Regions from separate parts of the Streptomyces sp. NPDC052040 genome, predicted to be linked through region 1. Evidence: riboswitches for the same ligand, from Rfam matches in the RefSeq annotation. Region 1 holds a riboswitch; each other region holds the start of a gene.
The links. Region 1 has a riboswitch for cyclic di-AMP ahead of ACIHAA_RS25055 (C40 family peptidase). Riboswitches for the same ligand answer to the same signal wherever they lie in the genome.

Region 1 (2,240 bases):
GGCGGCTCGCTCACCGCGATGACCGCCGTCTACGACACGATGCGGTACATCGACTGCGAGGTGGAGACGGTCTGCCTGGGCCAGGCGGCGTCCGCGGCCGCGGTGCTGCTGGCCGGAGGAGCGCCGGGCAAGCGTTTCGCCCTGCCCGGCGCGCGGGTGCTGATCCACCAGCCGTCCCTGCCGGAACCGGTGCACGGGCAGGCCAGTGATCTGGCCCTTCAGGCGGAGGAGTTGATGCGGATGCGCGGGCGGCTGGAGGAGCTGCTCGTCCGCCATACGGGGCAGAGTCCGGAGCGGATCGCCGCCGACCTCGAACGGGACACGATCCTGGACGCGCCCGCCGCGGTGGCGTACGGACTGGTCGACGGCATCATTCCGAGCCGCAAGGCGTCACGCATCGCGCCCGGCGCGAGGTGAACCGCCGATGCTGCCTCCCGAACTGCCCCCGCTGCCCGCGCTCACCCGGGCCGAGGCCGAGCTGGTCGACCGCTATCTCGACGTCGTCGATCTGCTCGGCCGGATCAACCCGGTGCACTCCGGTGACACCTACCGCGGACTGCGCGCCGCCCAGGCCCTGGCGGCCAAGGCGGCGGCCCTGCGCGACGCCCTGACGGTCATGCACCAGCGCGGGGAGCACCAGATGCACGGCCCCACCCTGGCCCGGGCCCTGCGCGTCCTGGACGGCGAACGCCGCGCGGCCCGGGTCGCGGTGCCGCCGGAAGGGGGGTGAGACGGGCGGACACGGGCGTCACCGAGGGGCGGTGGCCCGGGGCGTCACGCACGGAGCGGGCCACGGTCATGGTCGCCGCAGACGGCCCGTGCCCTCGGCCCACCGCCCGGATCGCGACACAAACGGGCCGAACGGGGTACCCCCGGTCGGCGGAGCCACTGCTCCGTCCGGGAGCCCGGACGACACGCTCCCGGCGTGGAACGGCACCCCGCGGAGAGGAGCTCCGCCGCAGGTCCGGGGACTCGTCGATCCCTCCAACGGCCCCTGGACACACGGCCGTCCAGCCGAATGGGTGAGTGGTGAGTATTGCCACAAATCCCCGATTCCATTGTGATTTTCCGACATCCCTGAGTGAAGATCCCTTCCTGACGACAAGCCCCCGCCACCGCGGCGGGGCGATCCGGGCGGACGCCGAGTCCTGCCGCCGCCCGGGTGACCGGTCGACAGGAGTGGATCGGCAGGAGTGGAGGACCCAGCAATGCGGGCCCCCGGAGAGATCCGGACGGTCCTTGGGGTGAAGCCGCGCGAGCGGCCGGGCACCTTCGCCAGCCCGAATCCGACAGGTCATCCTTCACAGGCGGCTGACGAAGGGTTGCGCATGACTGCGCTCAATCGTGTCCCGTCGCTGCTGACCCGGGCCGGCACCGCTTCGGCCCTCACCCTCGCCGCCGTCGGCGGCGGCATCGCGGTCCCCGGTGCCGCGTCCGAGGCGGCGGCCGCCACCCCGGCGGTCAAGGCCCTCCAGATCGCGGCGTCCAAGCGGGGGGCGCCCTACAAGTGGGGCGCCGCAGGGCCGCGCCGCTTCGACTGCTCCGGGCTCACGCTCTACGCCTACAAGCAGGCGGGCAAGACCCTGCCCCGCACGGCGTCCGGGCAGTACAACAGGACCCGCCATGTCTCCGCCTCCCACCGCGAGGCGGGCGACCTGGTGTTCTTCCACTCGGGCCGGAACGTCTACCACGTCGGCATCTACGCCGGGAAGGGAAAGATCTGGCACTCCCCGAAGAGCGGTTCCGTCGTACGGCTGGAGCGGATCTGGACCAAGAGCGTCTGGTACGGCCGGGTGAGCTGACCCGGTGACCGGGGTGACGGCACCGGCGTGGCCGTCACCCCGTACAGGCGTGAAGGGGGCCGGATCGGCTACTCGTTCACCATGGCCGACCGACCCACCCCGCAGGCACGCCACGAGACGCTGCTGGAGCGTGCCGACCGCAACTTCGCCGAGCTGCTCCAGGAGCTGCGGGTCACCCAGACCGGGGTGCAGATCCTCTTCGCGTTCCTGCTGACCCTCGCGTTCACCCAGCGCTTTCCGGCCCTGGACACCGTCCAGCGCGCCACCTATGTCACCACCCTGCTGCTGTCGGTGGTGGCGGCGGCCCTCTTCACGGCCCCGGCCGCGCTGCACCGGCTGCTCTTCCAGCAGAACGCCAAGCCCGTGATCGTCACGATCTCCTCCCGCCTCGCCGCGCTCGGCATGGTGGTGCTGGCCCTCGCCTTCACGGGCTCGGTG
Region 2 (2,240 bases), on a different contig from region 1:
TCCACGACGTGCAGTCCGAGCGACTGGAAGCGGACCAGCAGGTCGTAGACATGGTCCTCGTCGAGGACGGGGCCGAACAGGACGGTCTGGCCGGACATCGTCACATGGTCCAGCTCGGGAAAGGCCTGGGCCAGCGTCTGCGACAGCTGCCCGTCGACCCGGATCTCGTAGCGCATGGGCTGTCTCCCGCGGAGGGCGCGGCACCGGGCGCGGCGCGCCTGTTCTGGTGATGGTCCGTCCCGGGAGGTCCCCGCGCCTCACCTGGGGCAGGTGAGGCCGCGCCGGGTGCCTCAGTCCTTGAGCGCGATCTTGAAGGCGATGATGAGCAGGCCGAGGAGCAGATTGACCACGGCGGAGACCACCACCAGCTGCCAGGACGCACCGGCGCGGCGGGCGGCGGCCACCGACCAGCCCATCTGCCCGGCCACGGCGACCGCGACCGCCAGCCAGATCGAGCCCCGCAGATCCAGGTGCAGCAGCGGGCTGACGGCGACCGCGGCGGCGGGCGGGACGGCGGCCTTGACGATCGGCCACTCGTCTCGGCAGACCCGCAGGACGGTCCCGCGGTCCAGGCGCGGCTGCGCCAGCAGCGCGCCGAACAACTGGGCATGCACATGCGCGATCCAGAACACCACCCCGGTGCTCAGCACCAGCACGATCAGTTCCGTCCGCGGCAGGGGGCCGTGGGTACCGGCGCCGACCACCACCGAGGCGGCGAGCAGGGAGCCGTAGACACCGCCGGTGTAGTCGGCGCGCGCCCGGCGGTCGGCGATGCGCGCCCGGGCCTCGGGGTCGTCCGCCTTGGACCAGCGTCGCATGGGCCGACCCTCCTGATCGCTCCGACGTGTTGTGCCGCGGCACCGGACCCATCATGCGGAAGCGGTCGAATGACGGAATATCAGACACGCGCGTCCGGCGGGCGGATTCCCCGACGGCGACCCGGGCGGAGACGGCGCCACCGGAACGCCCGGACGAAAATCACACAGAGGTATCGGACATAACGCACCTCAATCTTCACGCCAGACACACAAGTTGGCTAGGTTGACGGCTGGGCCACGCGACTCCCTCCGGCGAACCCCGCCGGGTCGCAGAGCCCTGGCCGAATCCGGTGCACCCCGAATGCCACCGGAACCGGGGACCCAACCACCACGGGGTGAATCGGCCCAACTGCCCGACGGGGCAAGGGCCGTAGGGCACACCTTCCGGATCCGTCCGCCCGAACCCGACAGCTAACCCGGTAGGCGGAGCACGGAAGGAGCACAACCCCATGGCGCCGGAGCGAACCCCGGGCACCGGAGGTCTCGACCTCCCCGGCACGCACAGGTTCTCCGAGGACGACGGGCCGAGCCGCGACGAGGTCCGGCAGCGGATCCGCGATCTGTACGACCGGGCGGAGACCGACAGCGGGACCTTCAACGCGACCCGCGCGGTGGCGACGGGAGCGCAGCGGCGCGGCGAGCCCGGGCCCGACAGGGCGGGCCGCCGGACCGATCCCGCTCTCGACACGGTGGCCCGGCAGTGGTTCGACGCGGCGCGTCTGCGGCTGGGGCCCACCGTTCCGGCCGCGCTGCCCCGCACCCGTACCCCGGAGCTCCCGCCCCGGCCGTCGTCGGTGCCGGGCCGTCCGGGAACCGATCTGGTCCTGAGCGGTACACCGGAGCCGGACTTCCCCGTCCGCGAACTGACCGCCCCGCGCCCGCCCGCCGAACTGCCCGCCGGACCGGTGGCCGAGTTGCCCGCCCGATCCGTGCCCGAGTTGCCCGCGGCACCGGTGGCCGCCCTCCCGGCGGTTCCGGAGGCACGGCTCGACACGCCCCGGGGCCTGCCCACGCCCAAGGCCGGACCCGTACCGTCCGCCTCCTCCACCCCCGCCTCCGACCCGGGCTCCGCCAAGGCACGCAGTCGTCGGAAACTGGCGGCGGCCCGTGATCTGCTGGCCCGGCACTCGGCGCGGCCCGCGGTGGCACCCCTGGCGATCGGGTCCGGGGCCGCCGAGCCCGGATGGCAGCCGCAGCAGCCGCCCGCCCTCACCGCGGAGGTCCCGGCACTGTCCCTCGGCACGGACCTGACCGCCGTCCTGCCGTCGGCCCTCCTCACCGCAGATCCGCTGACGGCTCCTCAGCCACTGTCCGCCGTCGAAGCGTTCGCACCGGCCATGGAGGCGTTCGCACCGCCCGTCGGAGCCCCCTCCTTCCCGGTGGAAGCATTCGCACCGCCCGTCGGAGCCTTCCCCCTGCCGG
Region 3 (2,240 bases), on a different contig from region 1:
CTCGAGGTCCGAGGAGCCGAGCTTGCGTAGAGCAGTCATGCAACAGTTCAGCGCACACCCTGGAAGCGCTTATTCCGATCGGCGGCCGTTCGGCTGAACGGCGGCTGTTCGGCTGAACGGAGAGCCGGAGCCCACCGAAGGCCGCCGGAGCCCCCGCGCCGGTGAGCCGCCCGGCCGTCGCTGCGGCAGACCGACGGCCCTGGCGTCGGGGGGTTGTCGCCAGGGCCGCCGGAGTTCGTCTCAGGAGATCGCGTTCGTCTCAGGAGATCGCGTTCGTCTCAGGAGATCAGGAGGATGACGCGCGCCGCGCCGCGGGGCACAGGCACGGACGCGGGAGAGCCGGGCAGGGCGTCAGGGGTTGATGCCTCTGGCCTGGAGCCACGCCATCGGGTCGATCGCGCTGCCGCCGTCCGGGTGGACCTCCAGGTGCAGGTGCGGCCCGGTGACATTGCCGGTCGCGCCCACGCGGCCGATGACATCGCCCGTGGACACCTTCTGACCGGCGGTGACACTGATCGACGACTGGTGGCAGAACCACAGCTCGGTGCCGTCGTCCAGGGTGAGGACCGTGCGGTAGCCGTAGGCGCCCGCCCATCCCGCCTGGGTGACGGTGCCGCTGTGGATGGCCTTGATGAGGGTGCCCGTGGGCGCGGCGAAGTCGAGGCCGGTGTGGTAGCCGGAGGACCACAGGGACCCGGCGTCGCCGAAGCGCGAGGTCAGGGTGTACGAGGAGGTGGGCAGCGTGTACTGCTTGGCCAGGTCCGCCAGCCGGGCGGCCTCGGCCTTCTGCTTGGCCGCCGCGTCCGCGGCCTTCTTGTCGGCGGCCGCCTTGGCCGTGGCGGCGTCCTGGGCCTTGGCGGCGGCGTCGGCGGCCTTCTTCGCGGCGGCGTCCTCGGCGGCCTGGGCGGCTGCCGCGGCCGTCCGGTCCTGCTGGGACTCGGCCTGCCGCATGATCCGGCTGCGCAGTGCCTCGCCCGCGTCCCTGCTGCCCGTGGCAGCGTCGGCGGTGCTGACACCGGCGGTGCTGAGGGCGGTGGCGGAGCCCTTGGGGGTGCCGGTGTCCTCGCCGATGAGCGCCTTGGCCGAGTCGGTGACGGTGGAGAGGTCGGGCAGGGAGATGGACACCGGCGGCTTGCCGGTCTGCGCGGTGGCCATGCCGCCCGCGCCGACCGCGGCCATCACGCCGACGCCGAGAACGGTGGAGCTGCGGGCGAGTCCGCCGCCGCGCTGCTTGCTGACGCGGTGCCGACCGCGGAGGGGACGGACGGAATCCTCAGTGGGGTTCCACTCCTCCCAGGGGCCCTCGTCGGTGCGGGACGCGAAGCCGATGGTCTGGGTGCCGTTCGGGGTGAACAAGAGGTTCTCGGCAGGCCGGTTGGACGCCACGTGGGCGCGCTCCTTTCCTTCCCTTTCGCCTACCGGGTTAGCTGACGGGTTCGGAGCAGGAAGGTCTCCTACGCGCGTATACCGGCCGTTCAGACGTGGCGGTATACGGGCGATTCACCCCAAGGTGGTGGTTCCCCGGTTCCCTTGCGGGATTCGGCACATGCGCACGGAGCCGTCTCTGCTGACGGCTGGGACGACCGCGCTGCGTTATCGAACGTTAATAGACGCGGGACCCGGATTCCAAGCCGTTCGGACAGATCGTTAACGCTTCTGGCCAGGCTTTTCACGGATGGAACGGTGCAAATAGGGCGAGTTGTTCGCGCGGCACCGACCCCTTTCATTTTGACGGTGTGTCAGTTGTTATACGGCGGGAGCGGATCACTCACCCACCGTGACAAAGCCCCCGCAGGCAGGGGCGCTTGGCCCGCTCACGACCGCTCGGCCGTCGTACGGCCAGCAGCGCCATGTCGTCCGTGGCCTGGCCGCCGGTGTGCCGGGCGACGTCCTCGGTGACGGCGGTCAGTACGGCGCCGGGAGTCGGCAGGTCGCGCCCGGCCAGGCGCTCGACGGGATCGTAGAACTCGCCGCGCGCGTCCCGGGCCTCCGAGACGCCGTCGGTGTGGAAGAGCAGCGTCGAGCCGGGCGGGAAGTCCCGCTCCTCGGCACGGTCGGGCCCGAGCGCGAGGTCGCCCATCCCGAGCGGCAGCGCCGGTTCGCGGGCCTCCAGTTCGCGCAGGGTGCCGTCCGGGAACAGCAGCAGGGGTGCGGGGTGGCCCCGGTTGACGATGCGGACGGCGCCCTCCTCGTGCGGGATCTCGGCGAGCACCGCCGTGGTGAACCACTCGTGGACGTCG

Region 2: linked by a shared signal. The riboswitch ahead of ACIHAA_RS08835 (NlpC/P60 family protein) and the one ahead of ACIHAA_RS25055 (C40 family peptidase) in region 1 are both predicted to bind cyclic di-AMP.
Region 3: linked by a shared signal. The riboswitch ahead of ACIHAA_RS28275 (M23 family metallopeptidase) and the one ahead of ACIHAA_RS25055 (C40 family peptidase) in region 1 are both predicted to bind cyclic di-AMP.

Annotation. Positions count from the first base shown of each region.
Region 1 is NZ_JBIUBV010000014.1:170,789-173,028, forward strand. It holds gene ACIHAA_RS25045 (ATP-dependent Clp protease proteolytic subunit) at 1-417, shown strand, start outside; gene ACIHAA_RS25050 (hypothetical protein) at 425-730, shown strand; cyclic di-AMP (ydaO/yuaA leader) riboswitch at 1,130-1,325, shown strand; gene ACIHAA_RS25055 (C40 family peptidase) at 1,329-1,802, shown strand; gene ACIHAA_RS25060 (DUF6328 family protein) at 1,884-2,240, shown strand, end outside.
Region 2 is NZ_JBIUBV010000003.1:107,887-110,126, forward strand. It holds gene ACIHAA_RS08825 (hypothetical protein) at 1-176, opposite strand, end outside; gene ACIHAA_RS08830 (hypothetical protein) at 291-818, opposite strand; cyclic di-AMP (ydaO/yuaA leader) riboswitch at 1,104-1,260, shown strand; gene ACIHAA_RS08835 (NlpC/P60 family protein) at 1,268-2,240, shown strand, end outside.
Region 3 is NZ_JBIUBV010000019.1:98,998-101,237, reverse strand. It holds gene ACIHAA_RS28280 (aldo/keto reductase) at 1-39, opposite strand, end outside; gene ACIHAA_RS28275 (M23 family metallopeptidase) at 352-1,386, opposite strand; cyclic di-AMP (ydaO/yuaA leader) riboswitch at 1,398-1,555, opposite strand; gene ACIHAA_RS28270 (PP2C family protein-serine/threonine phosphatase) at 1,769-2,240, opposite strand, start outside.